Linked DNA regions of Pueribacillus theae. The main gene of each other region encodes a partner of the protein of the gene in region 2 in a complex. Links are inferred from orthologs where the notes say so. Each region holds a gene or a part of one and is shown on either strand. Other genes may lie near its edges. The genes, in order: mecA and clpC.

The links.
Region 1: the proteins of clpC (region 2) and mecA are in contact, whole or in part, in a solved structure (PDB 3PXG), measured with the Bacillus subtilis proteins. The link is inferred for Pueribacillus theae from one-to-one orthologs.

What each region holds. Positions count from the first base shown.
Region 1 is NZ_QCZG01000006.1:64,357-80,443, reverse strand. The notes cover bases 4,227-7,154. They hold mecA (adaptor protein MecA), read left to right. Parts: upstream 4,227-5,311; coding sequence 5,312-5,998; downstream 5,999-7,154. Other genes in these bases: DCC39_RS04630 (IS110 family RNA-guided transposase), read left to right, coding at 6,223-7,154; spxA (transcriptional regulator SpxA), read left to right, coding at 4,707-5,102. In the rest of the region: DCC39_RS04665 (beta-ketoacyl-ACP synthase III), read left to right, coding at 1-188; fabF (beta-ketoacyl-ACP synthase II), read left to right, coding at 228-1,469; DCC39_RS04655 (hypothetical protein), read left to right, coding at 1,706-1,915; DCC39_RS04650 (YjbA family protein), read left to right, coding at 2,024-2,770; trpS (tryptophan--tRNA ligase), read right to left, coding at 2,896-3,879; more of DCC39_RS04630, read left to right, coding at 7,155-7,344; cls (cardiolipin synthase), read left to right, coding at 8,076-9,587; DCC39_RS04620 (hypothetical protein), read right to left, coding at 9,641-9,916; DCC39_RS04615 (hypothetical protein), read right to left, coding at 10,014-10,262; wecB (non-hydrolyzing UDP-N-acetylglucosamine 2-epimerase), read left to right, coding at 10,780-11,874; DCC39_RS04600 (polysaccharide biosynthesis protein), read left to right, coding at 11,867-12,856; DCC39_RS04595 (dTDP-4-dehydrorhamnose reductase family protein), read left to right, coding at 12,853-13,686; DCC39_RS04590 (NAD-dependent epimerase/dehydratase family protein), read left to right, coding at 13,676-14,560; DCC39_RS04585 (glycosyltransferase), read left to right, coding at 14,582-15,322; DCC39_RS04580 (glycosyltransferase family 4 protein), read right to left, coding at 15,330-16,087. UniProt on the Bacillus subtilis protein: Enables the recognition and targeting of unfolded and aggregated proteins to the ClpC protease or to other proteins involved in proteolysis. Acts negatively in the development of competence by binding ComK and recruiting it to the ClpCP protease.
Region 2 is NZ_QCZG01000004.1:108,936-125,212, forward strand. What follows is about bases 11,438-14,555. They hold clpC (ATP-dependent protease ATP-binding subunit ClpC), read right to left. Parts: upstream 14,156-14,555; coding sequence 11,720-14,155; downstream 11,438-11,719. Other genes in these bases: radA (DNA repair protein RadA), read right to left, coding at 11,438-11,637; DCC39_RS03695 (protein arginine kinase), read right to left, coding at 14,152-14,555. Outside these bases: RNA polymerase sporulation sigma factor SigH, read right to left, coding at 170-811; DCC39_RS03635 (NYN domain-containing protein), read right to left, coding at 922-1,431; 23S rRNA (guanosine(2251)-2'-O)-methyltransferase RlmB, read right to left, coding at 1,436-2,182; DCC39_RS03645 (Mini-ribonuclease 3), read right to left, coding at 2,172-2,591; cysS (cysteine--tRNA ligase), read right to left, coding at 2,594-3,997; cysE (serine O-acetyltransferase), read right to left, coding at 3,939-4,622; gltX (glutamate--tRNA ligase), read right to left, coding at 5,065-6,528; ispF (2-C-methyl-D-erythritol 2,4-cyclodiphosphate synthase), read right to left, coding at 6,626-7,102; ispD (2-C-methyl-D-erythritol 4-phosphate cytidylyltransferase), read right to left, coding at 7,099-7,794; DCC39_RS03675 (PIN/TRAM domain-containing protein), read right to left, coding at 7,950-9,059; DNA integrity scanning diadenylate cyclase DisA, read right to left, coding at 9,181-10,254; more of radA, read right to left, coding at 10,261-11,437; more of DCC39_RS03695, read right to left, coding at 14,556-15,240; DCC39_RS03700 (UvrB/UvrC motif-containing protein), read right to left, coding at 15,244-15,780; DCC39_RS03705 (CtsR family transcriptional regulator), read right to left, coding at 15,805-16,269. UniProt on the Bacillus subtilis protein: Competence gene repressor; required for cell growth at high temperature. Negative regulator of comK expression. May interact with MecA to negatively regulate comK.

The DNA.
Region 1 (16,087 bases), on a different replicon or contig from region 2:
TAGACGTACCATTGGAAAAAATGGCCTATACTGTAAATAAATATGGAAATACGTCTTCTTCCACCATTCCTATCGCACTTTATGAAGCTGTAAAAGAAGGAAAAATAAAAGATGGCGACGTAATAGTAATGGTAGGCTTTGGCGGTGGACTATCTTGGGGAGCGATGGCTCTTCGTTGGGGAAAATAAGCAGTATATAGTTTCGCGAGAAGGAGAGGTATAATGGTAATGGATAAGAATCGAGTTGTTATTACTGGAATAGGGGCCGTAACGCCACTAGGATTAAATGCTGAAACGACTTGGGAAAATGCAATCAATGGCGTGTCTGGCATCGGCAAATTATCAAGAATAGATCCGGATAATTTTCCGGTAAAAGTAGCAGGAGAAGTAAATGATTTTGATCCGACAGCATTTATTGATCGGAAAGAAGCGAGAAAAATGGATCGGTTTACTCAATTTGCAGTTGCTTCCTCTTTAATGGCGGTGAAAGATGCAGAGTTAGAAATTACAGAAGAGAATGCGACAAGAGTAGGTGTCTGGATTGGCTCTGGTATCGGCGGGATGGAAACGTACGAAGAGCAGTTTGAAATTTTTCAAAAAAAAGGTTACCGCCGTGTCAGCCCTTTTTTCGTTCCAATGCTTATTCCTGATATGGCATCAGGGCAAGTATCAATTATTTTAGGTGCGAAAGGGATCAACTCATGTACTGTAACGGCGTGTGCTACTGGAACGAATTCAATCGGCGATGCCTTTAAAGTGATTCAGCGTGGTGATGCGGATGTTATGATTACCGGCGGTGCAGAAGCTCCGATTACTTCTATGGCTTTAGCAGGTTTTAGTTCGGCGAAGGCGCTCTCTTTTAATCCTGATCCTGAAACAGCTTGCAGGCCTTTTGATGCAGACCGTGATGGATTTATTATGGGTGAAGGTGCAGGAATTCTCATCTTGGAGTCACTCGAATCTGCAAAAAAACGGGGAGCAAGAGTTTACGCCGAAATCGTCGGATACGGATCGACTGGGGATGCTTACCACATTACAGCTCCTGCGCCTGAAGGAGAAGGCGGCGTCCGTGCAATGAGGCAGGCACTGCAAGATGCGAATATGAATCCTGAAGAAATTGATTATATCAATGCTCACGGGACGAGCACAGAGTACAATGACAAGTTCGAAACGATCGCGATCAAAACAGTCTTTGGTGACCACGCGTATAAGCTTGCGGTAAGTTCAACAAAATCAATGACTGGCCATCTACTTGGTGCGGGCGGTGCAGCAGAAGCAATCTTTTCAATTAAAGCAATCAAAGAAGGAATTATACCGCCAACGATCAATTATCAAACGCCGGATCCCGACTGTGACCTTGATTATGTCCCCAATGAAGCGAGAGAGAAAGAAATAAAGGCGGTTTTATCAAATTCCCTCGGATTTGGCGGACATAATGCAACCTTAATTTTTAAAGCATATAATGAATAATATGAAACATAACGGTTGAATGCAGCCCGTCTAAAAATAAGGCGGCTGCATTTTTCATTTGTTGATTGGTTGGACAATCTTACCATTTTAACTACTATTTACCACGCCGCAGCCGTTTAATGGCTTTCACAAGAATAATAAGGGAGGTTGTCCCATATGAATGGAATATGAAGGTCGATTGAAAAAGGGAGTGTTCGTTTAACGATGAAAACGAATGCTGTGGAATGGGATAAACAATGATTTTTCGTTTTTTTCTTCTAATGGTCGGATTTGGCCTCTCTGTAATATCTGGTGTAACCCTTATCGCTTACTTAAATATTATTACAACTGGGCATGGCCTTGCGAAATATTTCGAATTTATTTTAACTCAACCGGAACCTTATTTGTTTTCTATTGGAATCGCACTTATAACTGGCAGTATTTACTTTCCATCTGGAAAAGACTAAAAAATGGACAAGAATAGGCTGAAAATGAGAATAAAACAAGATTTTCCTGACTATACTGTTTTTACAACAAACGTTCTTGAGAAACAGTTCTAAAGTGAGGGGTTACAAATGTTGTTTTTAAACGATGTTTGGGTGAATTGGTTTGAAGGAGAAGAAAATGGGTATAATGTGTGCTCTTTTCATGAGTGGAGAAAAGATGACTTTATCGAAGTCATTGATCAGGTGCCTGTTGTAAAGCTTGAACGTCCCTTATTTTTATATATTGAAAATGAGCTTTTAGATATCCCAGATGAATTATTAGAGGAAATCTATAACAAATCGTACGTAAGGAAAAATAGCTACCGTACACAAATTGAATATTGTTTTATCGCGACGGACGGAATGAATGTGCTTGCTGTAAACACGCTTGGTTATAAAATCCCAATCAGAAAAAGCCGCCTCATTCCCCGTCAGGAAAAAGCTGTTATTGAAATGGTAGAAAAAGAAAAAGCAAAAAAATATTTTTTTGAAAAATCAGCATTAAACAAGGAATACCATATTTTATCCCCGAGCCCTGATAGCATGATTGGCCTAACCCGTAAAGAAAGGCAGTTAAAACAACTCCTCTTTATGGCACTTGATCATCTCTATACAACAGGAAATGTAGCGGAAATACGCTATTGGTTGACAGAATGGCAGCCTGAACGCTATATTGAATTTCAATTAATGGACTTTGATGAGGCATGGAACCAGCTTTTTCATGCGCTTGAGCAAGGGTGGAGTGTCAAACATTATAAAATATGTGAAAAATTAATAAAGGGACATTCTTTCTTTGAGAAAATGTGGGAATTGGAAGAAGGGACACAAGTTAATTAAAAAGCTGTTCGCTTAGTGCGAACAGCTTTTTATAGTGAAACGATGATCTATTGATTTAGCACTGAAAAGCTGTATTTACACCAAATGAAATATGTAAAAAGTGAACAAATAGAAAGTACTTGTGTTTACTTTCTTTGAAGTCCCATTGCGCGTTCCGCTTTTCTTAGCATTTTATTCGCGGTTTCGCTCGCTTTTTCTGCCCCGTGGTCAAGAATATCATCGAGTTTTTCGGAATCAATTAATTCGAAATATTTTTCTTGAATCGGTCTTAACGTATTGACAACGACTTCGGCAAGGTCTGTTTTAAATTCGCCATATCCTTTCCCGCTATATTTTTGTTCAATCGATTCAATCGATTCATTTGAGCATAGTGAATAAATCGACAATAAATTCGAGATCCCCGGCTTGTTTTCTTTATCATATTTAATCGAATTGTCTGAGTCCGTTTGCGCGCTTTTTATTTTCTTTATGATTTGTTTTTCTGTATCAAGCATGCTGATAAAACCTTTTATGTTTTCATCAGACTTGCTCATTTTTTTTAATGGATTTTGAAGGGACATGATTCTTGCCCCGACTTTAGGAATTTGAGCCTCGGGTATTTTAAAAATATTGTTGTATCGTTTATTAAACCGTTCTGCAAGATCTCTTGTAAGCTCAATGTGCTGTTTTTGATCTTCGCCGACCGGAACAATGTCCGTACTGTAGAGTAAAATATCTGCGGCCATTAATGGAGGGTATGTCAGCAACCCTGCAGATACTGCTTCTTTTCCTTCAGACTTATCCTTAAATTGCGTCATTCTTTCAAGTTCTCCAATATATGCCACACATTGCAACATCCAGCCTAACTGCGCATGCGCAGGCACTTCGGATTGCACAAAAAGCGTTGAACGATCCGGATCAATTCCAGAAGCAATGTAAAGAGCCGCAAGACTCCGTGTGTTTTCTTTAAGTGTTTTCTTTTCCTGGGGAACGGTGATCGCATGCTGGTTGACGATACAAAAATAACAATCATTTTCTTCTTGCAAACCAACAAAGTGTTTCATCGCACCGAGATAGTTTCCAATGGTTAATGTACCGCTCGGTTGAATCCCTGAAAAAATGGTTTTCATCTTATTTCTTCCTTTCAATTAAAATTGAAATAAAAAAATCTATTCATCCGAATAGGGACGAATAGATCGTGGTGCCACCCTGATTACTCATCATGATGTTCATTAAACCATCAATCATCGAGTCACTCTAGGCTGCGGTAACGTGCAGCTGCCGATTTCATCTACTAAAGAAAGTAACAAATACTACCCGTTCGAAAAAATTGCTCAAAAGCCCATTCAATACTGGTTAACTGCCTGTTTGCACCAACCACAGACTCTCTGGAAGCGTCCCAATATTTACTCATCTTCTTCATCGCATTTCTTCATGTAGTATACAAACTTTTCCTTTAAAATGCAAATGCCAATGCTGCTTTCTAAAGGAAACATTCAAAAATTTATTATGGTACAGGGATGAACGGCACACCATTCCATTAACCAATGGCGCGTACTCTTCTTATCATAGGAGTAGGAAGAGTTTTTTGCCTAATTTAAAGGGAAAAGTAATTATGATATAATGGAAGTAACAAAAAACGGAAAAAGCAATGTTTGAAGGGAGGTTTTCCATGTGAAGTCGCGCGAAAAAAAGATTCGTAAAAAACGCTCCTTTTTAAGGGAACTGATACGTAAAAACTTAAAAAAATGGAACCCACAATCAAACAAAATGCCTGCCTCTTAAATGATTTAAATTTATTTAAATGGTTTAAAGGCCATAAAGTTAGGGAATACAAATTACGAACCTTTTGTGACAACCTATGAAACGGCTAACAAATGTAGTATAATTAAATTATGTTAATAACTAAAAGTAAGGAACTAACATTCATTATTTCCTTTTGAAAGGAGTGCAACAATTGGTAACATTATATACATCCCCAAGTTGCACATCATGTCGGAAAGCTAAACTGTGGCTTGAGGAAAACAAAATCGAATATGTAGAACGTAATATCCTTTCTGAAGCTCCAACCTTGGAGGAAATTAAAGCGATTTTACGCATGACGGAAGATGGAACAGATGAAATCATTTCTACTCGTTCCAAAACATTTCAGCAACTTAATTTAACCTTGGATACAATAAAGCTGCAAGATTTATACGAACTCATACAGGCGCATCCAGGATTGCTGAGACGGCCGATTATCATTGATGACAAGCGTCTTCAAGTGGGTTACAATGAAGATGAAATTCGCCGTTTCTTGCCGAGAAAGGTTAGAAACTACCAGCTTCGCGAAGCGCAGCGTCTCGTTAATTAAATACATTTATTTTATAAGCTCTGTTGAATCATTCCGCAGAGCTTTTTATTTTAATAAAAAATTCCACGCCCTTTTTATTTCCATAATAACTTGTTTTGTCATAAAATGAATATAATACTATATCCGTATTAATTAAGTAGGGAGATGGTAATCAAAAAACTCGGAATACTTTCCTTCCGAGCAAGGGGGTAGAAGGGAGAGGAATTGAAATGGAAATCGAAAGAGTAAATGAATATACAGTAAAATTTTTTATCTCTTATGGGGATATTGAAGATAGAGGTTTTGATCGAGAAGAAATTTGGTATGATCGGGAAAGAGGAGAAGAACTGTTTTGGGAAATGATGGACGAAGCAGCCAATGAAGGCGAATTTGAAATGGACGGACCTTTATGGATTCAAGTGCAAGCTTTTGAAAAAGGGCTTGAAATTATTGTAACAAAAGCGAAGTTATCCCATGACGGCTCTAAACTTGAATTGCCTATATCAGATAATGAGGAAGCTGAAATCTCGATCGAATATCAAGCTGATGAGACGAGTGGCAATCTTGAACCCGATTCTGCTGAGAATCAAAAAGATGATGGGCAATTGAAAAATAACGCAGCAAAAAAAGAGCGAAGTTATTTAATTAAATTTAAAGACTTCGAAGATGTTATCCATTTGGCCCACGATATGTATGTTGAAAACCTGACGAGCGATTTGTACGTTTTAGACGACATTTACTACATGTATATTACTTTTGATGAAGATGCTGCAAACGAAATGTTGGATCAATTAAGCGTCGTTCTTGAATTCGGAATAAAATCCAAAATAACGATCCACCGTGTCCGGGAATATGGAAAGCTCCTTATGGAAAAAACAGCATTGCAACAACTGAGAAGCTACTTCCCTCAAGCATAATTGGCCGCACATTCTATTTGTGCGGTTTTTTACACGTTAGGAAAGGATAAATTTGCAGCAAAGTAGAAAAGTTGACGTAGCAGCAAATTTTAAGTCCAAAGTATAAGTTATCATGAACGAAACTGGCTCCCTGCTCGTAACATCGTAGGTTAACTTGGTTAAACTGATTTATTGAAAAATCTAGATAGCCAAATCAGAGCTACATTACGAAAGGAGCCAGTAATATGAAGGATACCATAAAATACGTAGGTTTAGACGTGTCAAAAGAAAAAATTGCAGTAGCTGTTGCAGATGAAGGGCGTGGTATTCCAAGATATGTAGGCATGATCCCCCATACTGTTGAGGCAATTAAGAACCTAGTAAAACAATTAGGTGATCCACAACAACTTCGCATATGTTATGAAGCAGGCCCAACAGGATATGGATTATACCGATTACTATCGAGTCTAGGCATAGAATGTGATGTCATTGCACCATCCCTCATTCCACAGAAACCAGGTCAACGTATAAAAACCGATCGAAGGGATGCCATTCGCCTCGCACAACTATACCGGGCTGGAGAGTTAACCCCTGTGTATGTACCTGCAGAAGAAGATGAAGCACTTAGAGATTTAGTTCGTGCCCGCGAAGATGTGAAAGAAGATGAATTACGTGCGAAACATCGTTTAACAAAGTTTCTCTTACGGCATGATATCCGACCGCCTAAAGGTGTTAAAAAGTGGACAAGAAAATATTATGATTGGTTAAATACGCTGAAGTTTGAACATTCAACATCAAGAATCGTGTATGAAGAATATATGCACCAATTAACTGAGATAGAGCAGCGATTAAAGCGACTAGAAGAAGAGATCGAACGACAGGCAACGGAAGGTGTACACGCTCCAATGATTCAAGCTCTTCAAACATTACGAGGTGTAGCCATCATAACAGCAACCAGTTTAGTAGCAGAAATTGGGTCGTTTAAACGATTTGCCTCTCCACAGCAACTGATGGCCTACGCAGGACTTGTGCCAAGCGAGTATTCAAGTGGTGAAGTAAGACATCAAGGTAAGATAACCAAAACCGGAAATCGTCATGTACGTAGACTGCTGGTAGAGTCTGCTTGGAGTTATCGATACCAGCCCGCAGTTAAAGGAGAGCTGAAAAGAAGGCAAAAAGGACACCCGCCAACAATACTAAGCATATCATGGAAGGCTCAAACGCGATTGCACAAAAAATATTTTCGTTTACTATCCCGCGGAAAAGTTGCTGGAAAAGCTATTACTGCCATTGCAAGGGAGTTAGCAGGTTTTATTTGGGCAATTACACAAGAAATTGAGAAAAAAACGAAGTATCAAGCAATATAAAAAAGTGTATTTGATACATCTTACTCGTTGAAGAAGAATGCTTAATGCTTATGTGTTTAATCAATAAAAAAATAAAAAGGGTAAGAATAGGGCTGGAAGGCAAAGGTGAAAACCGGAAAGGAGAACCCACGAGTTGCCCTTGTGCTATGTTTTAAAAGACTAACGCACGTTATAAGTTAGTGGAAGCTCCTTTAGACGGAAAGATAAAATGTGAGGACCCACGAATATCAGAGTGCTAACCGCTGTAGAGAATTTTTGCCTTCGAGCCGTGCGCTTAACTTTTGGTAATAAAAGGAGGGGTATGTTGTTTCTCAGCTCAAAAAAGTATCTCAATCCCTAGATTGCCCGTCAAGGAAAACACTTGACCGTCAATCTAGGGATTGAGGAGAAGTCAATAAGCTGAGAAGGAAATCCCTTAACTTTATTAAGATAAAACTAGCTGAAAAAGAAAAGAAGCCGTAATAAGCTTCTCTTCTTAGAGTTGCCAAAAAACCAAGCCCAAAACAAAGACATGTGGGGAGCTTGACAGTTTCGTTCATATCAGGGCAACTACGCCTCTGTCTTCGCCTTTTAAGGCTCGCCAATCGGCGAGTTTTCTTTATTTTCACAGGGGTTGTTCAAAAAGGCACTTTAAATGCGATGGGGGACAAGTTCTCATCTTGCCATGACTTTTCACACAGTGTTTGATAAAGTAAAAGGAAGATTGCTTTTTTTATTAAAGGGGTTAATGAATGAAAAATCATTTGCAAATATTATTGATTTTACTTGTGATTATCCTCATTTCTATTTTTTCGAAAAACTTACTTGGACAAACAATCCCAAACATTACAAACATCCTTATAAGTGTTTGCGCACTTTTTATCGCCATTTTAATTTTTTTGGAAAATCGCCATCCATCCACTACAATCACTTGGCTCATCGTATTAATTTTATTTCCGATAGTTGGCTTTGCCTTTTACTTTTTAATCGGTCGAAATTATCGCAAAAAACGCATGTTTAAACAAAAAGCAATCCAAGATGAGCAAACGTTTACTGAGATACAAGAGACAAAAATATTGAACGAAAAAATGCTTTCAAAAATGGGAGACGATCACCAGCTTTTGTTTCAGCTTGCACACAATTTGGCGAAATCACCCATCTCTTTTCAAAGTGAAACTGAAGTACTGACAGATGGGGAACAGACATTTGCCAAAATTTTGGAATACCTTCATCTTGCTGAAAGTTATATCCACCTTGAATATTACATCGTCAGAAATGATCAAATCGGAACTTTAATTAAAAATACATTAATTGAAAAAGCGAAAAAAGGAGTAGAGGTTCGCTTTTTATATGATGCGGTAGGAAGCTGGAGACTTTCGAGCAAATACATCGAAGAACTTCGGCGTGCAGGTGTAAAAATGACCCCATTCTTTCCTGTGGTATTCCCTTTCTTTAACAACAAAATTAACTTTAGAAACCACCGTAAAATCATCGTCATCGACGGAAAGTACGGGTTTATGGGAGGATTGAATATTGGGGACGAATATTTAGGAAAGGATAATTATTTCGGATATTGGCGTGATACACACCTTTTCGTTAGAGGAGAGATTGTACGAAGCTTGCAGCTTATCTTTATTAAAGATTGGTACTATATGACAAATGAGAAATTGTTATCAGAAAAATATACCACTGCAGAAATGTTAAATACATTAAAATTAAGCGGCGTGCAAATGGTGGCGGGCGGCCCTGACAATGAATGGGAAGTCATCAAAAATCTTTTTTTCTCGATGATTATGGCTGCGAGAAAATCCATTTGGATTACATCACCATATTTTATTCCTGATGAGGATATATTAAGCGCGCTTAAAATTGCTTCATTATCAGGGATTGATGTAAGATTGCTTGTTCCATCAAGTCCAGATAAAAAAATTGTTTTTTACGCTTCCAGGTCGTACTATCCCGAATTAATGGAAGCCGGAGTTCGAATTTTCGAATACCAAAAGGGATTTTTGCATAGTAAAGTGATGATTGTTGATGGGGAGCTAGCTTCAATCGGGACATCAAATATGGACATGCGCAGCTTTCACTTAAATTTTGAAGTGAATGCCTTTTTGTATCGGACGAGAAGTACAGAAAGGCTTGTCTCAGATTTTTTAAATGATATGAATGAATCAAAAGAAATTCATCTTGATGACTTTAAATCCCGTTCATTAGTGGAAAGAGTCATCGAATCAATGTCTAGACTATTATCCCCACTTCTTTAATAGAAGCGGGGATTTCAATGTTTTATCACGCTAATTCCTTGATAAGCCTCGATTTATCGGCTTAATCTTCTGCTTGGCCTTAATAATTTAACCTTTGTTCGCTCATCTTCTGCTCTCTCTCTTACAGGCGTTCTTTTGTCATGATGATGGTTTTTCATTAAACGATGGTATTGTTCAATCATTCGGTTAAATTGATGCTCATCAATTCGATCTGTCGCAAGAAGAGAACATGCATACATATAAGCCATTGAAACAGTGTCGATGTTGATCTCAATATCAACATCGGAATTACCGCTATGTTGGATGGCTGATTTTAATTCATTATCCATAAATAATCTCCTTTCGAAAAAAGATATAAACAAGGATACAAACAAGATGTTTGTATCCTTCAACAACAATCTTTTTTTGCAATGAGGGAATACATCTTTAACAGCAGTCTCTGTGTTTCCGATGGCGCCTACGTTCCTGCTCCTCTGCGTGTTCCTCTTCCTCTTCATCATGCTCTTGTGCTTGGAATACTTTATCATCCACTCTAATATCTACATAGCTGTTCCCGCTTTTAAATACTTTGGCGATATTAACATTTTTGTCACTTAATTTGTTTCTGTTTTCATTTTCTGTAGCTTCTTCTTCTTCACGTTCGCAATGTGACCAGTAAAATTCCCGGTTGCTCATGTTTTCCCTCCTTTCTATGTTACTAATATGCTATGTATAAATAAAAACGTTGGTTGGACAAATCGTCTCGGTAAAAAGTTGATTTTCAAGTAAAGCAATTTTAATAAATTTTGGCCGAGATCGTTCCCAAATAAAAATATCCTTCTTAGAGAAAGTGGTTAAAAAATAAAAACATGGGTACAAAATCTTATCCTGTCCAAAGTGAATGGCAGAGAATTCGAAAAATTTCTTTACAGCAAAGTGGGGGAGGAAAAATAATTTTTCTTCCCCCGCTTTTATTTTAAGTGCGCGCGCCAAGCAAGCCCTCATTGCTGGGATGGCAACACAACATTGTCTAGTGAAGAACGCACCCCCCTTTCGTTCACACGTTCAGAAGAAGGCAAGAGCCAATAAACCCCTAGAAAATGGCTAAGGATAGTTGCCAAATTTTCATTTATAGGATGCTATCCATTACGGTTTTCGGCTAAGCATCATAGATTGTATAAGTAAAACAGACAATGAATGAAGGGAGCAAGACATGAACATTGTAACGGTCCTCGGAACAAGACCTGAAATCATTCGTTTGAGTTTAATTATAAAGAAATTGGATCAGTTGGCTGATAAACATATTTTGGTGCATACCGGACAAAACTTCACTCCTTCTTTAAGCAATATCTTTTTTGAACAACTGAAATTGCGAAAACCAAATTATGTGTTGTCGAAAAAAAAACAGGTGTCATTGGGAGAACAGCTTTCCACCATGTTTAGTGGTCTTGAGAAGGTCTTCCATAAAGAAAAACCAGACAAAGTTTTAGTTTTGGGAGATACAAATAGTGGATTGGGAGCTATTTTGGCAGAAAGAATGGGAATTCCTGTCTTTCATATGGAAGCCGGAAATCGTTGTTTTGACCTGAATGTCCCGGAAGAAGTGAATCGAAAGGTCATTGATGCCGTTTCTTCTATCAATCTTCCATATACGCAAAATAGTAAAGAAAACCTTCTACGCGAAGGGATTCCTAAGAATAGAATCTATGTAACTGGAAATCCGATCTACGAAGTGTTGAATCATTATTCTGACCAAATCAAAAATAATACGATTTTAGAAGATCTTCACCTTGTATCGAAAGACTATATCCTTGTCACGACACATCGCGCTGAAAATGTTGATAATCGGAAGCGCTTAGTTGGGATTATGAATGGGTTAAACAAGGTGGCGGACACTTACAAAAAACGTATTATTTGCAGTCTTCACCCTCGCACCGCATCAAAATTAGACCAGTCCATTCCTGATAACCTTTCTCCTTTCATTGAATTTCATGAGCCATTTGGCTTTTTTGATTTTGTACAACTTGAAAAGAATGCCTCACTCGTTTTAACAGACAGCGGGACCGTACAGGAGGAGTGCTGTATTTTTCAAGTGCCGGCTGTCACGATTCGAACGACAACAGAGCGGCCGGAAACGATTGAATGTGGAAGTAATATACTTTCTGGAATCCAATCGGATCAAATATTTAATGCCGTCAATGTGATGATAAATAGGCAGACCGGCTGGACTTGTCCAGAAGGGTATACAGATCCAGATGTATCCGACAAAGTTTTGAAATTATTGTTAGGAGGAATTGGTGTTGTTTGAAAATAAAATCATTTTAGTAACAGGGGGAACCGGTTCTTGGGGATATGAATTAGTCAAGCAACTACTAAAGAAAAATCCAAAAGAAATTCGTATCTTTTCAAGAAACGAAAATAATCAAGTCACAATGAAACGAACATTCGAATCAGATCCCCGTTTAACATTTATCATTGGTGATGTAAAAGAACAAAATTCTGTTTTCAAAGCTTGCGAAAATGTTGATATTATTTTTCATTTAGCGGCATTAAAGCATGTAACCGTATGTGAAGAACAACCATATGAAGCGCTAAAAACGAATGTACATGGTACACAAAATGTGATTGATGGTGCGATTGCAAACCAAGTGAAAAAAGTTATCTATGTATCAACGGATAAAGCAGCAAATCCGTCTAATTTCTATGGGTTTACAAAGTCAATCGGAGAAAAATTGGCAATCCATGCAAATATTTTGGGTGCAAATACAAAATTTGTTTGTATACGTGCTGGAAATGTGCTTGGCTCGAATGGAAGCGTCATCCACATCTTTAAGAAGCAAATAAAAGAACGGGAAAAAATTACGATCACTCACAAGGAGATGACCCGTTTCTTTTTAAATCTTGAAGATGCCATCTCTCTTTTATTTAAAGCTGCTGAAGATAGCAAGGGAGGCGAAATATTTGTTATGAAAATGCCTGCATGTCATATCGTAGACCTTGCGGAAGTATTGGCAGAAAACCATAACGTAAAAGAGATTGAAATGGAAGAATTAGGAATAAGGCCAGGAGAGAAGCTGCATGAAATTCTTTTTTCGGAATATGAAAGTCAAAATACTGTCACCTATGATTCTAACTATTATGTCATATTGCCCTTTATTCATATAAAAGGATTGAACGACCATTATCGGAAATATGAACAAGCGAACTTGACTAGCTATAAGTCAAGTGATTACTTGATGTCCAAAGAAGAAATCAAAGAAATGCTTAAAAAAGGGAAGTTCATTCCATGATAGTGTTTTTATTTGGTAGTCAAGGAATGGCAGGACATATGATTGCCAATTATTTAAAAAGAAAGACTGATTTATTCGTTTATACAAGTTCGAGATATGAGTCGGATTCGAACCATTATCAACTAGATGTTTTAGATAATGAAAAAGTCAGAAAAACCCTTAATCAGGTGAAACCAGATATCATTATTAATTGCACGGGTATTTTAAACCAATATGCAGAAAACGATCCAAAATTAGCCTTCCTTGTAAACGGACTATTTCCACATCGACTTGTTGAATGGGCTGATAAGAATGACGCAAAAGTCATTCAAATTAGTACCGATTGTGTCTTTTTAGGAGTAAGCGGAAATTATAGTGAAAATGATAAACCTGATGGCCAATCGGTTTATGCGAAAAGCAAAATACTAGGAGAATTGACCGACACGAATCATTTAACCATTCGCACATCGATCATCGGCCCAGAGTTAAAAGAAAATGGAATCGGATTGTTTCATTGGTTTATGAAGCAACAAGGACAAATTTTAGGATATAAAAATGTTCTTTGGAATGGTGTAACTACGCTGGAACTAGCTAAAGCTATCCATTCCTTGATTGAACAGCAAACTGCTGGACTTTATCACTTAACTGCCCCAACAACCATTTCAAAATATACTCTATTAAAAAAAATCCAAACCATCTTTCATAAAAATGATGTAACGATCTTGCCTTCTGAAACACCTGTTTTAAACCGCACATTGATAAACACCCGAACGGATTTTAGTTATGAGGTATCTGATTACGATAAGATGCTTTTGCAGTTAAAAGAATGGATGGGTAGCGGTGGAGAATAAAAAAATTCTTATAACAGGTGCAACCGGTTTTACTGGCGTACATGCCGTTCAATATTTTAAAGAAAAAGGATATAAAGTAGTTGGTACATCAAGAAAAAATGCAAATGATCAAATGTTAAAAGTGGATTTAACAAGAAGAGAAGAAGTGTTTCATATCATGGAATTTGTAAAGCCAGATTATGTACTGCATTTAGCTGGACAAAACGCTGTTAACACATCATGGGGAGATCCATTAGCTACATTTGATGTGAACCTTCTAGCTGCCTTACATGTGCTTGAAGCCATAAGGATTCATCAGCCTAAAGCAAAAACAGTGGTTGTCGGATCAGCACTTGAAGATGTATTGAAAGAAGATCATCCTGCGTCTCATCCGTATGGATTAAGTAAAACATTTCAAAGTTGGGTGGCGAGAAAATGGGCTGAATTGTTTGGATTGCATATTGTCACAGTAAAGCCAACAAATTTAATTGGTCCAGGTTTTTCTAATGGTGTATGCGCGCTATTTGCAGAAAAAATTGCAAACATGGAAAAAAGAAATCAATCCGCAACCGTTACAATAACTAATCCAGATATAAAAAGAGATTTTCTTGATGTTCGCGATGCTGTGAAAGGGTATGACGTTGTATTACAGAAAGGAAATAGTGGAGAATGTTACGAAATGGGTACTGGAGAATTTGTATCTATAAAGACAATCGTAAAACATTATCAAGAAATGGCTTATTTACCTTTTCTGGTAAATATTCAACATCAGTCTGCCCAATTGACAGTCCCTGCTTTAAATAACGAGAAGCTTTTTAAAATTGGTTGGAAGCCAACAATATCCTTAAGAAAATCATTGTTGGATACTTTAAATTTTTACAGACAAAACAGTTGATTCAACTGAGAGGGCTATCAGATGGATAAAGTATCGATTATTATCCCTTTTTATAATTGTGAGTATGTTGATCAAGCGATTGAAAGTGCATTAAATCAAACCTATTCGAATATTGAAGTGATTGTTGTTAACGACGGGTCTACGAAATTTACCGAAAAAATTGAACCTTATAAAGAAAAAATTAAACTGATCGAAAAACCAAATGGTGGTACAGCTTCAGCGCTAAATACCGGCATACAAAACGCAACAGGCGAATATATTGCATGGTTGAGCTCCGATGATATATTTTATCCGAATAAAACGGCTGATCAACTAGCTTTTATGCACAATCGAAATGCTGACATTAGCTATGGTGGTTTTGTGTTAATTAATGGGGAAGGGAAAATAACAAGACCTTTTATGCCAAGTACGGGAGTTTCTAAGCGGTTGGTTTTTCTTAAAGTAATGAAACGGCAATGTCTTATTAATGGATGTACAGTCATGGCCAAAAAAGAAGTGTTCAACCGTTGCGGTTTGTTTGATGAATCGCTATTTTATGTTCAGGATTATGATATGTGGCTACGAATTGTACAACATTATCATTTTCACTTTCTTAATAAGCCGATTATTCAATATCGAATTCATCCCAATATGGGGACAATCCAGCATAAGAAAGAATTGTTAATGGAAGAAACGCAAATCCGTAAAAAATACCGAAATACTTTGAAGCAAATGATTGATCTAGAAAAAAAGCGAAGCTTATTTCCCCAAAAGGGGGAATAAGCGGTTTTTAAAGAATATTTTTTGCTTGCTTATACATTTCAAGCGTATTGTTAGCCAATTTAGTTAATGACCAATGATTTTCTCCCCATTCTTTTGCACGGCTTGCCAATCGTTCTCTAATCGGATCATTATTAAGAAGATAATTCATTTCTCTAAATAATTGTTGACTATCTCCTACAGATGCAATAAACCCTGTTTCGCCGTTAGTAACCATCTCTGGTAACCCGGCTGCATTGCTCACGATGACAGGAACACCAGCTACTTGAGCTTCCATCACCGAATGGGGCTGTGTATCTTGCAAACTTGGAAGTACAAATAGATCAGCTTGTTTAAGATAATCCAATACATTATTCTTCGTTCCTAAAAATTCAACCTGATTTGCAATACCTAATCTTTGGCATTGGAGTTGAAGTTCTTTTTTTAAATCCCCTTCACCGAGAATCCAACATACCCAATCATTTCTGTGTTTCTTTAATTGTCCAAGCGCATCTATCAGATGATGGATGCCTTTTAAATATACAAGCCGGCCAGAATAAAGGATAACCTTTTTATCTTTAGGCTTTGAAATAGCGGATTTTGCTTCGGTTTTATTTAAAAGCTGTTTTATGTCGATAGCGTAAGGAAAAGTTCTCAGTTTTTGAGGTGAAACAGAAAATTCGTTAATGAGCTTATTAAACATCCATTTCGACTGGGTATGAATCAGATCACTAGAGCGATATCCTTCCTTTTCTAAGGAATTGTGATACTTGTATTCAGATAAATTTT
Region 2 (16,277 bases):
ACAGCTAAAATCAGCATGTCAACGAGAGCTGAATCGTTTGGAAAAATAATGACGCCCCTTCATCTGCCAGTTTACGACGTCTACTAATGCAAAAAACAGGGAATCCCTGTTTTTGCTCGTCCGATATAAGGTTGTTCAAAATCCGATATGCCCTCCTTTTTGAACGCACTTATAAGGTTATTTCTTTTAGTTCCAAATACCGTTCCAGCTTCCTTTTCACACGCTGAAGAGCGTTATCAATCGATTTCACGTGGCGATTAAGATCTTCTGAGATTTCTTGGTAAGATCGGCCGTCTAAATAATGCATGAGCACCTGGCGCTCAAGATCGCTTAATACTTCCAACATTTTATGTTCAATATCGTTAAATTCTTCCCGATTAATGAGCAGCATTTCAGGATCTGTCTTCCGTGTGCCTGTTAAAACATCCATAAGCGTTCTGTCAGATTCTTCATCAAATATAGGCTTGTCTAATGAAACGTAAGAATTAAGCGGGATATGCTTCTGCCTCGTGGCTGTTTTGATTGCTGTAATCATTTGCCTTGTAATGCATAATTCCGCAAATGCCTTAAAAGAAGACAGCTTGTCTTCTTTAAAATCACGGATTGCTTTATATAGGCCAATCATGCCCTCTTGGATAATATCTTCCCGGTCGGCGCCGATTAAAAAATAAGAACGTGCTTTTGCCCTTACAAAGTTCTTGTATTTGTTAATTAAATATTCAAGCGCTATCGTATTCCCTTCATGGATAATACGAACAAGTTCTTCATCTTGAATCGTTTCGAATTCGATGTGTTCTGCAAGGCCTGGCATGTTCAACCTGCATCCCCCCGACCATGTTGTGAAAGAGTCAAAAAATTACCTATTTTAAAAAAATGGCATATAACCCCATTATAAACATAGATCAATAATGCGTCAACCATTCAAGACTTTCCCCTTCGCCATTTTTCAAAAGCTGCCTGTACTTCCGGGGAAAGCCAAATCTTTGATTTGCGTACTGAACGGTCGATTTCCTCAATTTTTTCTTCAATCCCTTTTTCAATTCTTTTCACTTCATTTAAAAGTTCACGAGCTGACTTTCGCAATGCCCCCTGGCCAAAGATCGCTTTTTGTTCCGCGTAATCCGATGTCGCCACATGGATTTGTGTAAGTACCCCCTTTAACTCGACGGTTAATTGCTCAATTTTTTCATCCGCCGTCTCGCCTTCACTCGTAAAAATGACAGTCACATCATGGCGGTTGAACACTTTTTGGATGCCTGGAACGAGGTACGCATCAAATACAATGATCACTTGATAACCTGTGTATGCCTGATACTCGGCCATTTTATCGATCAACAAATCACGCGCACCTTCGAGATCGGTATCTTTCATCTCTTTTAATTCCGGCCAGGCTCCAATGATGTTATAGCCGTCCACAATCAGAATATCCATTGCACTAACCCCCGATTGGGCTTCGCTTCCGCAAAACTTCATACATTAAAACGCCTGCCGCAACCGATGCATTAAGCGACGTCACTTTCCCTTTCATTGGAAGGCGCACGAGGAAATCACATTTTTGCTTAATTAACCGACCGATGCCTTTTCCTTCACTGCCAATGACAAGCCCAACCGGCATATCGTAATCCGCTTCACGGAAGTCTTGCTTTCCTTTGGCGTCCGCTCCTACAAACCATAGCCCTCTTTCTTTTAATTCATCCATCGTTTGTGCCAAGTTTCCGACGCGGACGACGGGAACATGTTCAATCGCTCCTGTCGATGCTTTTGCGACCGCTGCTGTCAATCCGACTGATCGGCGTTTTGGAATGATGATGCCATGAACCCCTACACATTCTGCCGTCCGCAAAATGGAACCTAAGTTATGGGGGTCTTCGATTTCATCAAGCAAAAGGAAAAAAGGAGCTTCATTCAACGCCTCCGCTCTTTGGAAAAGCTCGTCCATTCCGGCATAGTTGTAGGCTGCAATCGAAGCGACGACACCTTGATGATTCCCTTGATTGACTAATCGATCAAGCTTTTGCTTCGGGACAAATTGGATGAGCACACCGTTTTTTTTCGCAAGTTCGATGAGTTCGTTCATTTGCCCACCGCGTGAACCTTCGTTCACCCATAATTTATTAATTTCCCGATTTGAACGGAGAGCCTCAAGGACTGGATTTCTTCCCATGATGAGTTCACTTTCCATTTTGAACACTTCTTTCTTCAATGAACGAAATCATAGCCGAGATGATGCTATCGATTCGTTCATCATTTTTCTGTAAGTAATGATAGCCAATTAATGCCTCAAGGGCTGTACTGTAACGGTACGTTTGGACGTCAGTATTTTTAGGAATCGTTGGTGACTTTGCATTTCTTCCCCTTCTTAATACAGCCTCTTCCTCTTCAGTAAAAAAATTGGCTTCTCTTAATTTGTGAAGAACTTTTGCTTGTGCCTTTGCCGATACATAGTTTGTCGCAAGGCGGTGCAATCGCTGCGGGCGAACTTGCCCGCTTTTAAGCAAATGTTCGCGCACAAATACTTCCAAGACAGCATCACCCATGTACGCAAGTGCAAGGGCATTTAATTGTTTGGCATCAACATTGCTTTGGGCCATATCTACTCTTTCCTTTTCCAGCGAACGCCTTGGGGAGTATCTTCTAAAATAATATGTTGTGCAAGGAGTTGATCGCGGATTTCATCGGCTCTAGCAAATTGGCGTTCTTTTCTTGCTTGGTTCCTTTCTTCAATAAGCTTTTCAATTTCTTCATCAAGCAAAGCCTCTTCTTGCTTTAACGGGATGCCAAGTACAGTTGAAATCTCTTCAAAGAGGGTCAAATAAGCTGAAAGCACTGCTTTTGAAGAATTTTTATTCGCTAAATAACGGTTCGCTTCCTTTGCGAGTTCAAAAAGAACAGCGATGGCATTTGCAGTATTAAAATCATCGTCCATTTCTTCAATGAACTGTTTTTTTAACCGTTGAATTGCATCCAAAGAAGATTCAATGTTTTTATCAAGATTGGCAGAATGCGCCATACGGTATTCTAAATTCCTTACGGTTTCTTTCAGTCTTTCGAGTCCACTTCGTGCACTTTCAAGAAGTTCATCATTAAAATTTATAGGATTGCGGTAATGGACAGACAACATGAAAAACCTGACAACGTTCGGATCTTGATTTTGAATTAATTCGTGGACTAACACAACATTTCCTAACGATTTAGACATTTTCTCATCATTGATTTTAATATAGCCGTTATGCATCCAATAGTTGGCAAATGGCTTTCCTGTTAATGCTTCCGTTTGGGCGATTTCATTTTCATGATGCGGAAAAGCCAAATCTCGGCCCCCAGCATGGATATCAATCGTTTCGCCTAAATATTTCTTTGCCATCGCCGAGCATTCAATATGCCAGCCTGGCCGACCTTTCCCCCATGGGCTATCCCACGCAATTTCCCCTTCCTTTGCCGCTTTCCAAATTGTAAAATCAAGAGGGTCTTGCTTTTTTTCCCCTACTTCAATTCGGGCGCCAAGACGAAGATCATCAATCGATTGATGGGATAATTTACCGTAGCCCTCAAATTCACGCGTTTTAAAATAAACATCGCCGTCTGCCTCATAGGCGTAGCCCTTTTCAATTAACGCTTCTACAAAATCGATAATTTCATCCATGTTCTCCATCACACGTGGATGGACATCCGCTTTTCGCACGCCGAGAGCCTCTGTATCTTCGTGGTATGCTTTGATAAAACGCTCCGCTAATTTGGGAACTTCTTCGCCAATTTCTTTCGCTGCTTTAATAATTTTATCGTCAACGTCTGTGAAATTTGATACGTAATACACATCATAGCCCCTATATTGAAAATAGCGACGAACCGTATCGAAAACGATAGGAGGCCTTGCATTTCCGATATGGATGTAATTGTAGACCGTTGGCCCGCACACATACATTTTTACTTTCTTATCCTCAATTGGAATGAATGTTTCTTTCTTTCGGGTTAACGTATTGTATAGCTTTATCGACACTTTCCCCGCTCCTTTTATCCATCAGTTTTAACTGTTCTTCAAGCATCGCAATTCTTTTTTCCATCTCACTTATTTTATCTGCAACGTTGTCAGGGTGTTGGACCCTTACTCCATCCTGAATGACAACCTTTCCCGGTATGCCGACGACAGTCGAATTTGGGGGGACATCTTTTAAAACAACCGAACCCGCGCCGATTTTTGAATTTTCTCCTAACGTAATCGAACCAATGACTTTTGCACCTGTCGAAATCATCACGTTATTTTTAACCGTGGGATGCCGTTTCCCTTTTTCTTTGCCTGTTCCGCCTAAAGTGACCCCTTGAAAAATAATGACGTCGTCTCCAATGTCGCAAGTCTCGCCAATCACAATTCCCATTCCGTGGTCAATGAACAAACGGCGTCCAATTTTAGCGCCGGGATGGATTTCAATCCCAGTAAAAAACCGGCTAACTTGTGATGTGAGACGAGCAAGGAAAAATAAACGCTTTCTCCAAAACCAGTGAGCGATATGATGTGACCAAATGGCATGCAGCCCTGAATAAGTTAAGATGACTTCTAAAACGCTTCTAGCCGCAGGGTCATTTTCAAATACGGCTTCTATATCCTCACGAAGCCTTTTAAACATCGTAGACTCCCTCCCATCTTATTTTCATTCCTTGATCCGAGTTCAAACAAAAAGCGCCCCTGTGCCCGAAGACACAGAGACGCCGATTGACGTGGTTCCACTCTGCTTATGCATTGCTTAAAAAGTTTTAATTAAAGGGTTGTTCAAAAAGTCCGGAGGCTTACAGGAGGCAAGCCCTCCTTTTTGAACACATACTTAAAAGACAATGCGCTCTATGCCTGGTAACGGGAGACGTCCGCTTTTGTTTACTCGTTTCATTTCAACAAAAGAACTCGAAGGTGCATTTCAAAATTGTGTTTCATAAACCACTTTCAGCCTAAGGTGGTATTCTCTGACATATGAAACAATCAATTCCTACTCGTCCTTGTCATTGTAAGTAAAATTTCAGTTTTAGCTATTATAGTATACATCTTCTGTTGATTCTGTTAACCGATGCGGTTTTTCACCCTTTTTGAACAGCTTTTTTAAGACGCGCTTCTACTACTTCTTTTCCCAAAAGTGAAATGGCAGCTGGAAGCTCAGGGCCATGCGTCTGCCCTGTTGTCGCTACACGGATCGGCATAAAAAGGCGCTTGCCTTTTTGCCCTGTTGCTTTCTGAACTCTTTTTATGGCAGCTTTCACTTCTTCAGGGCTGAAACCTTCCAACGGCTCAATCTCTTCAAGAAGAGCCTGAAGTACTTCCGGTACTTGCTCTTCGTTTAATACATTCTTTGCCTCTTCATTATACGAAATCGTCTTACGGAAAAACAAGTCTGTCAACTCGACGATTTCTGCGCCATACGTTAACTGATCTTGGTAAATGGCAATTAATTTTTCAGCCCATTCCCGCTCCTTAGCTGATAAATTTTCTGGCAGGCGGCCCGCTTGAATGAGAAAAGGCAATGTTAACTCAATGATTCGATCCAAGTCGCTGTTTTTTATATATTGGTTATTCATCCAAGCAAGCTTTTGTGTATCAAAAACTGCCGGTGATTTCGATAAACGTTTCACATCAAACATTTCAATAAATTGTTCTTTCGAAAAAATCTCTTCCTCCCCGACAGGCGACCAGCCAAGCAATGAAATAAAATTAAATAACGCCTCCGGCAAATAGCCGAGTTCTTTGTATTGCTCAATGAATTGAATAATCGATTCATCACGCTTGCTCAGTTTTTTGCGCTCTTCGTTGACGATAAGCGTCATGTGGCCAAACACAGGCGGTTCCCAACCAAAGGCTTCATAAATCATCATTTGTTTAGGCGTATTGGAAATATGATCGTCTCCACGAAGAACGTGGGAAATTTTCATAAAGTGATCGTCGATGGCTACCGCAAAGTTATAGGTTGCAATGCCGTCCTTTTTCACAATCACGAAGTCGCCAATCCCGTTTGAGTCAAATGTCACTTCACCCTTAACTAGATCGTCAAATGCGTATACTCGGTTTTCCGGCACTTTGAAACGGATACTTGGTTTACGCCCTTCCGCTTCAAATTGGGCTCGCTCCTCATCTGTCAAATTCCTGCATTTTCCAGAGTAACGGGGCATCTCATGCCTTGCCCGCTGGGCTTCGCGTTCTGCTTCTAATTCTTCTTCCGTGCAATAGCATTTAAACGCAAGCCCCCGCTCAAGCAAATCATTGGCATGCTCTTCATACAGATGAAGCCGTTCAGTCTGCCTGTACGGTCCGTAATCCCCGCCTTTATCAATGCTTTCATCCCAGTCTATGCCAAGCCATGTTAAGTAGCGGAGCTGATTGCGTTCGCCGCCTTCCACGTTGCGTTTGACATCCGTATCTTCCACCCTGATAATGAATTTTCCGTTTTGCGAACGTGCAAATAAATAATTAAATAAAGCTGTTCTCGCATTTCCTATATGTAAATGCCCAGTCGGGCTTGGAGCATAGCGAACCCTGATTTCATTTGACATTTGTTACACCTTCCACTTCTTTCATTCAGTCATTTTTTTCATTTTACCATGATTCCGCAAGAAGCCGTCAAGAACAATACACCTTTCTTCGTGCGGCTTACCTTTTTTGCAATAGGACCACAGCTTGCGCTGCGATTCCTTCTTCTCTGCCTATAAATCCAAGTTTTTCGCCTGTTGTTGCTTTTACGTTAATTTGAGAAACATCTGCTTCAAGCAGTGCCGCAATCGTTTCTCTCATTCTTAGAATATGCGGCGCCATTTTTGGCTTTTGTGCGATGACTGTGCAATCAATGTTTCCCAATCGGTAGCCTTTTTGTTTGATAAGCTCCCATATCTTGTGAAGAAGCTCGCGCGAATCGGCATTTTTATAAGCCTCGTCCGTATCTGGAAAATGTCTTCCGATATCTCCCAGTGCAAGCGCTCCAAGGCATGCATCTGTTATAGCATGCAGCAGCACATCGGCATCAGAATGGCCAAGCAGGCCCTTTTCATACGGGATTTCAACTCCGCCTATTACCATTTTTCTGCCTTTTTGAAGCTGATGAATATCAAACCCTTGTCCAATCCGTATCACCCTTTGTTCTCCTTCCATTTCAAGATGACTTCAGCCATTGACAAATCATATGGTGTCGTCAGTTTAATATTATACTCTTCACCTAAAACAATCGATACTTCATAACCTAATTCCTCAACGAGGGAAGCATCGTCTGTTGCAGTGATTCCGCAGCGTTCTGCATGCTCATAAGCCTTGATAATAATGGAGGATCGGAAAGCTTGCGGTGTTTGAACAGCCCACAGACTGGATCGATTCAATGTTTTTAGGACGATTCCATCATTCCCGCTTTTTATCGTATCTTTCAAAGGAACAGCTAAAACGGCTGCACCTTTTGCAGCCGCTTTTTTTGCTACACGAGTGATCATGTCACACGTAACGAATGGCCTTGCGCCGTCATGAATGAGTACAACACCATCCTCTTCTCCCGGAAGAGCTTTTAATCCTTTATACACACTGTCCTGGCGTTCCTTGCCGCCATTCAGAATATGGCTTACTTTTGATAATTTATTTGCATCGACAAGCTCACAGAATTCTTTTTTTTCTTTTTCATTTATAACAAGTATGATTCCAATGCAATTTGGATCGTTTTGAAAAACGTTTAACGTATGAACGATAACCGGCTGGTCTTCAAGTAAAATAAACTGCTTGTTTTTTCCGGCTTTCATGCGTTTTCCTTGCCCCGCTGCAGGAATAACAACGCGATATTCCACGATAACAAACCATCCCTTACCTTTTTAGTTTGCTTTATCCGGTGCTACCGTCCGGAAGACCCCCCACTTCAAGATTTAGAGATTTCGAAGAAGTATAAGTGGGGAATAACGGACGCTAATCCCTTGGTACGTCTCGATTTATATGAATAAGAAACTTATAATGCCTTTTCCAACAATTTAGGCTTGGCGAAAATCATTCTGCCTGCAGACGTCTGCAGTACACTCGTTACAATGACATCGATGGTTTTACCAATGTAGTTGCGCCCTTCTTCAACGACAATCATCGTACCATCGTCAAGATAGCCAATGCCTTGGTTATGTTCTTTCCCGTCTTTAATCACCTGTACATTTAATTCTTCACCAGGCAGAACGACCGGCTTCACAGCATTCGCCAAATCATTTATGTTCAAGACAGCTACATTTTGCAGTTCGCATACTTTGTTTAAATTAAAGTCATTTGTGACAACAATGCCATTCAATAGTTTCGCTAGTTTCACGAGCTTGCTGTCAACCTCATGAATCTCTTCAAAGTCGCCTTCATAGATTTCGACATTGACATCAAGTTCCTTTTGGATTCTATTCAAAATATCTAATCCCCTGCGGCCGCGATTGCGCTTTAAGGCATCTGATGAATCTGCAATATGCTGCAACTCTTCAAGTACAAAATGGGGGATAACAAGCGTCCCTTCCAAAAATCCTGTTTGGCAAATGTCAGCGATTCGTCCATCAATAATGACGCTCGTATCCAATATTTTCAACTTCACATTATCTTTCTCAACGTCTCTTGGTTCCTCTACTTCTTTTTTCTTGTCTCTCATTTTATTTATCGAAAAAAGAGAAACTAATTCATCCCGTTTTTTAAAGCCCACTTGGAAACCCCAATAGCCTGCGAGTACTGTGATGAAAATCGGGACGACGTCACTTAAGATTAGGATGTCCATTCCGCTTAAAGATACCGTTATAAGAAACGCAACAATTAATCCGACGACTAACCCAATCGTTCCAAATAATAAGTCTGTAATCGGTACTTTAACAAGTGCTTCTTCCACCCATTTAATTAATCCAGCAATATAATCCGTTAACCAATAGGTTGCTAAAAATAATATAAGTGCGCCAATAAATGCTCCGATATAAGGGGAAATGAGCAATGGGATGTCTCCGATGTTTAAGAGTGACAGCAAATCTGGAACGAAGAGCCAGCCCAGTGTGGCACCCGACAAAATAAAAAATAATTGCACAAATCTTTTTAAAAGATTCTCGTTCAACATATTCACCTCCTTCTATCATTATAAACAGTTTCCCTGTTTTGAAACCTATTTTCCAAATAATTTACATAGTGTAACATAAATGAAACTATGAAATCTCTAACAAGGCTCTAGCCTCCCATCAAATATGGCGATCGATTAAAACTTGTTCCTGGACGCGCTTTAAACCGGCTTGAATGGCTCTCGCCCGAATTTCCCCAATGCCTTCCACTTCATCCAAATCTTTTAATGAAGCCTTCGCAATCGCGTTTAAATTAGGAAATGCCCGAACTAAATTCCCGATAATGAGCGGTGGAAGCCTTGGTATTTTGTGCAAAAGCCTGTAACCCTTCGGTGCGACAGCTTCGTCATTTCGGACTGCGCTTGCAGGAAAGCCCAATAATTTAGCAATGGCACTCTCTTCAAGCAATTCTTCGTTTGACAGCTTGCTTAATTGTTTCATCACTTCATTCGGATTGACTTTGCTATCCTTTACGTAATCGCGAATCAATAGCCTAGCATCCAACTCTACATTGCCGACAAGCTCTTCAAGCTGCATACTAATCAGGCGGCCTTCTGTTCCGAGCTCATTGACATAGTTTAGAATTTCACTTCGAATACGCATCACCATTTCAATGCGATGAAGCACTTGGCAAACATCTTGCAATGTAACAAGTTCTTCAAATTCCAAAGCCCCTAGATTCGTTAAGCCTTGATCAAGCACAGATTTATACTTTTCAAGCGTTTGAATCGCCTGATTGGCTTTAGTTATAATCACCCCTATATCTTTTAACGAATATTGGATGTTCCCTTTATACAGTGTAATGATATTTCGGCGTTGGGAAATGGAAATGACAAGGCTTCCAGTTTGTTTTGCAACACGTTCAGCTGTCCTGTGGCGGATCCCCGTTTCGTTTGAAGGAATTGCCGTATCGGGGATAAGCTGTGTGTTGGCATATAAAATTCGGTTCCCTTCTTCATTTAAAATAATGGCACCGTCCATTTTCGCAAGTTCATATAAATAAGCAGGCGTGAATTTGCAATCAATGGAAAAGCCGCCATCAACAATTTGCTTCACTTTGTCATCATAGCCCACTACAATCAGTCCGCCGGTTTCAGCACGGAGAATATTATCGATCCCTTCGCGAAGCGGCGTCCCGGGGGCTACAATTTGAAGAAACTGATTAATGATCGTAGATACTGCTCTCGGCTCCATCTCTCTCTACCCCTCCAAAGCATGCTCCAGCGCCTGCCCCACCGTGTCTATGCCAATAACTTGAATACCATTAGGGATCGCCCAACCGCCAATATTTTTCTTTGGTAAAATGACGCGTGTAAAACCTAATTTTGCTGCTTCGTGAACCCTTTGTTCAATGCGCGAAACCCTTCTTACTTCGCCAGTTAAACCGATTTCGCCAATCATGACATCACTTGGCTTCGTCGGCCGGTCACGGAAGCTTGACGCGATGCTAATAGCGATGGCGAGATCGATCGCAGGTTCATCAAGGCGCACCCCGCCAGCTACGTTTAAATAGGCATCTTGGTTTTGCAGCAGAAGCCCAACTCGTTTTTCTAAAACAGCCATCAAAAGCGATACACGGTTATGGTCAATCCCGTTTGCAGTACGGCGGGGATTTCCAAAGCTTGTCGGCGTAATAAGCGCCTGTATTTCAACCATAAGCGTTCTCGTCCCCTCTAATGACGCGACAACTGTTGATCCAGAAGCGCCTTTTGCTCTTTCTTCAAGAAAAATTTCCGAAGGATTCGCCACTTCTTCTAGCCCCGTTTCCTTCATTTCGAAAACCCCAAGCTCGTTTGTTGAGCCGAACCGATTTTTCACAGCTCGAAGCAAGCGATAAGAATGATGGCGTTCTCCTTCAAAATAAAGAACAGCATCTACCATATGCTCAAGCAGCCTTGGCCCTGCAATTGAACCTTCTTTTGTCACATGCCCAACGATAAAAATGGCAATTCCTTTCGTTTTTGCGATACGCATAAGCTGACCGGTACACTCTCTTACTTGGGAAACACTGCCCGGCGCGCTTGTAACCGCTGGATGATGCATTGTCTGAATGGAATCAACAACAATAAAGACAGGCTGAAGCTCCTCAATTGCTTGCTCAATCAATTCCAAATCTGTTTCAGCTTGGATATATAATGTTTCTGCAGCAATATGTAGCCTTTCTGCCCGAAGCTTTGTCTGTTTCATTGACTCTTCGCCAGAAACGTAAAGGACTTTTGCATTGTCCTTTGCCAAATGGTACGAAGTTTCCAAAAGAAGCGTCGATTTCCCAATTCCCGGGTCGCCTCCGACCAACACTAGCGAGCCTGGGACAATCCCTCCACCAAGCACTCTGTTCAGTTCATTAATTTTCGCGTCGATTCTCGGCTCACGATCGCCTTTAATCGATTGGATGGACATCGGTTTTGACGAGGCGCCTGCTCCAGACGTAACAAAGCCTCTTTTTGTTTTATTCGGCAATTCAATCAGTTCTTCTACCATTGTATTCCAATGGTGGCAGCCTGGACATTTTCCCATCCATTTCGGTGATTCATATCCGCATTCTTGACAAATATATTTTGTTTTTCTTTTTGCCATGCTTTCTCCCCTGCACCATGTTTCTATTTTCCAAAACAAAGCAGGCGACCGGAAGTCCCCATTTCTTCCGGCCACACACTACTTACTGCTTAGCACTTTCCAACGCTTCAACAACATACTTGCCATCTTTTACATCAATTTTTACGTGTTGGCCTTTTTTTATGTTGCCTTTCAATAATTCCTCTGAAAGCAAATCTTCAATATGACGCTGAATGGCTCTGCGCAGCGGTCTAGCTCCATATTCTGGATCGTACCCGTCTTCTGAAAGTTGTTCTTTTGCCGCTTCTGTCAAATAAAAATCAATGCCTTGTTCACGCAGCCGTTTTCTGAGTTGGTTGCTCAATAAGTTTACAATTTCCGTTAAATGTTTTTTCTCTAGGGAGTGGAAGACAATCGTCTCATCAATTCTATTCAGAAATTCTGGCCTGAATGCCTTTTTCAACTCGTCTAATACTTTGTCTTTCATGTCTTTATAATTCCGATCCGTACCCTGCACTGCAAAACCGACGTATTTATTTCGCTTTAATGCACTTGCTCCAACATTAGAAGTCATGATTAAAATGGTATTTCTAAAATCAACTGTCCGGCCTTTTGAGTCTGTTAAACGGCCGTCTTCAAGCACTTGCAGAAGAATATTAAAAACGTCAGGATGCGCTTTTTCAATTTCATCAAGCAAAACAACCGAATATGGCTTTCTGCGTACTTTTTCTGTCAATTGGCCGCCTTCCTCGTAGCCGACATATCCTGGAGGAGCCCCGACAAGCCTTGATGTTGCATGCTTCTCCATATATTCCGACATATCAATTCGGATAACCGCATCTTCGTCGCCAAACATTGCTTCGGCAAGCGCACGTGCAAGCTCTGTCTTACCGACACCTGTAGGTCCAAGGAAAATAAATGATCCAATTGGACGTTTCGGATCTTTCAGCCCCGCTCTCGCTCTTCTTACAGCTTGTGAAACAGCTCTTACCGCTTCATCCTGGCCAATGACGCGATCGTGAAGAATTTCTTCCAGCTTAAGCAGACGATCCGTCTCCTCTTCTTTCAGCTTGGAGACAGGAATTCCTGTCCAGCTCGATACAACCATGGCAATATCTTCCGACGTTACTTCTTGATGCTCTTGCCCTTGTTTTTCTTTCCATTGGTTTTTCGTTTGCTCTACTTCTTCGCGAAGACGCTGTTCTGTATCCCGAAGGGAAGCTGCTTTTTCAAATTCCTGACTTTGCACGGCTGCGTCTTTTTCTTTTCTTACTTCTTCAAGCTTTTGTTCCAATTCTTTCAAATTCGGCGGGGTTGTGTATGAGCGCAATCGGACCTTCGAACCCGCCTCATCAATTAAGTCGATGGCTTTGTCCGGAAGGAAGCGATCGGATATATAGCGATCAGACAAAGTAACTGCTGCTACAATCGAATCGTCTGGAATTGTCACACGATGGTGAGCTTCGTATCGGTCGCGGAGCCCTTTCAAAATTTCAATTGACTCTTCAAGCGTCGGCTCATTCACTTGGATCGGTTGGAAACGCCTTTCCAATGCTGCATCTTTTTCAATATATTTACGGTATTCATCGAGCGTTGTCGCACCAATGCATTGGAGTTCTCCACGGGAAAGAGCCGGTTTTAAAATGTTCGAAGCATCGATTGCTCCTTCTGCGCCTCCCGCACCAATCAATGTATGCAACTCATCAATAAATAGAATAATGTTGCCTGCCTGGCGAATTTCGTCCATTACTTTTTTAAGCCGGTCTTCAAATTCACCGCGATATTTCGTACCAGCGACAACGGTCCCCATATCAAGCGTCATGACGCGTTTGTCACGTAAAATTTCAGGCACTTCATTATTTACAATTTGCTGTGCCAGCCCTTCGGCTATCGCTGTTTTTCCGACGCCGGGTTCACCGATTATTACCGGATTATTTTTCGTACGCCTGCTCAATACTTCGATGACACGCTGAATTTCTTTGCTTCGGCCGATTACAGGGTCAAGCCCGCTTTCACGCGCAACTTGTGTCAAATCCCTTGCAAGGCTGTCAAGTGTCGGCGTATTCACATTGGCTGTAGCACCTTGGTGCCCGGAACTGGATTCATTGCTCCCGAGGAGTTGAAGCACTTGCTGCCTCGCTTTATTTAAGCTAATTCCTAAGTTATTTAAAACTCTCGCTGCCACTCCTTCGCCTTCGCGAATTAGGCCGAGAAGAATATGCTCTGTTCCTACGTAAGAGTGCCCAAGTTTTCGAGCTTCATCCATCGACAATTCGATTACTTTTTTCGCTCTTGGCGTGTAATGAATGGTTTGAACTTTCTCCTCACTGCTTCCAATTAACCCTTCAACTTCTTTTTGAATTTTTTCAGGGTCAAGATTAAGAGCACTAAGCGCTTTGGCGGCAATTCCTTCCCCTTCGCGTATAAGCCCTAGCAAGATATGCTCTGTCCCTACATTATTGTGACCTAATCGAATGGCTTCTTCTTGGGCAAGTGCCAACACTTTTTGGGCCCTCTCGGTAAAACGTCCAAACATCATTTTTGACTACCTCCTCTTTCTTCATCAGATATTTCTTTTAGCTTTAATGTTTCTCGAATAATTGCTGCTCTCCGAATATCTCTTTGGTCTGGACCAAGAAGTTCACCAGCATATTGTTGCAAAAATCCTGGCTGGGTCAAAATCATTAATTCATTTAAAATCGTGCGGGAAACACCACCGATAAGAGAAAGGTCGATGCCTAGACGCACATCAGACAAACATTTTGCTGCTTCTTTTGAGTCAATAATCCGGCAATTTTTCAACACGCCGTATGAACGGTAAAGTCTGTCTTCAAGTTGAATCTTTGAATTTTGAAGCAACATTTGACGGGCAAGCCGCTCCCGTTCAATTAATTGCAGCACAACACTTTTCAAATCTTCTACAATATCAGTTTCCGATTTGCCAAGCGTGATTTGATTTGAAATTTGAAAAAGGTTACCTAATGCTTCGCTACCTTCCCCGTAAATTCCTCTAACAACGAGTCCAAGTTGATTAATTGCAGGGATAATATGGTTTAACTGCTGAGTTAATACTAATGCAGGCAAATGCATCATGACCGAAGCCCGCATCCCTGTCCCCACATTCGTTGGGCAGCTTGTTAAGTAACCCCGCTTTTCATCAAATGCAAAGTCGTTCTTCTCTTCGAGCCAGTCATCAAAACGGTTTGCATTTTCAAGCACTTCTTGCAGGCGCAGCCCTGAAGAGAGGCATTGGATGCGAATATGATCCTCTTCATTTATCATGATGCTGACAGATTCATCTTCACTAAGCAGGACAGCACCAAACGATGAATCACTTGCCAGGTGTGGACTAATTAAATGCTTTTCAACTAACACTTGTTTTTCAATCTGCTCCAAATCTTTCATTAAAAGGAGTTCAAGTTTATTTGGATGGCTATTGTCAACTTGCTGTCTAATTTGGTTTAAAACCTCTTCTCCCTCATTTTGGTAAGTTAAAATCGGAAATGTGTATTTTTCTATATTTCTTGCTAATCTTATCCGGCTGCTTAGAACAATATCATCATCGGGCCCTGACTGCTTCATCCAAGGACTGATTGCTTCGGATATAAATCGCTGAAGAGACATCTATCATTCCCCCTTTTTATTTTTATAATTATTTTCAAGGGAACGAAGTTCGTCGCGTATTTCAGCCGCTTTTTCGAACTCTTCCTGTTCAATATAATTTTGCATCTTATTTTTTAAAACTTGAATCCTCTTTCTGACATGGATTTTGGCACCGCCCCGTTTCGGTATTTTCCCAGAGTGGGTATTGTTGCCGCTATGAACCCGCTTTAGCAACGGATCAAGTTTTTCGTCAAACGTCTTATAGCAGTGTGCACAGCCGAAACGGCCAATTTTTGTAAACTGTTCATACGTCATGCCGCACTTTTCGCATTTTAAGTTATGAAAAACTTGGAAGTTATTTGGCTGTGATTGTTTGATCGGATGCTCAAAATTTAATAACCCTGACAATAGTTGGTGAATCGAAAAGTTGTTTTGGCCGTACAACGCATCACTCTTGTTTTTGGCGCAGTTTTCACACAAATGCGTTTCCATCTTCTCCCCATTTATAATTTTAGTAAAGTGAAGTGTTGCCGGCTGAGCTTTGCAATCTTGGCATTTCACATTTCACCCCTCCTGTCTGGCATTTTACGTTTTATATTTTAATGTTAAAAGCATCGCTTTTAATAAATTCGCTCTCAATTCATCCCTCATCGGCAAATTCACATTAATTGTTGCCCGGTCAACGGCACTTAACATAATTCTCGCTTCCCTTTCAGAGATGACTCTCTCTTCAAGAAGGCGCAAAATGAGATTTTCCGATGCTTGCTGTGTTAATTTATTATCAATTAATTGAAGCAATTGGTCGATTAAGTCTGCCTTATCGCTCGCTTGGATTTTCATAATGCGAATATATCCACCCCCACCCCTTTTACTTTCCACAATATACCCTTTTTCAATTGTAAATCTTGTATTTATGACATAATTAATTTGTGAGGGGACACATTGAAATCTTTCTGCAATTTCATGGCGCTTAATTTCAACGGCATCTTTCTCGCTTCCAGTTAAAATACTTTTCAAATAGGCTTCAATAATATCGGAAATATTTTTCACTGACCTCC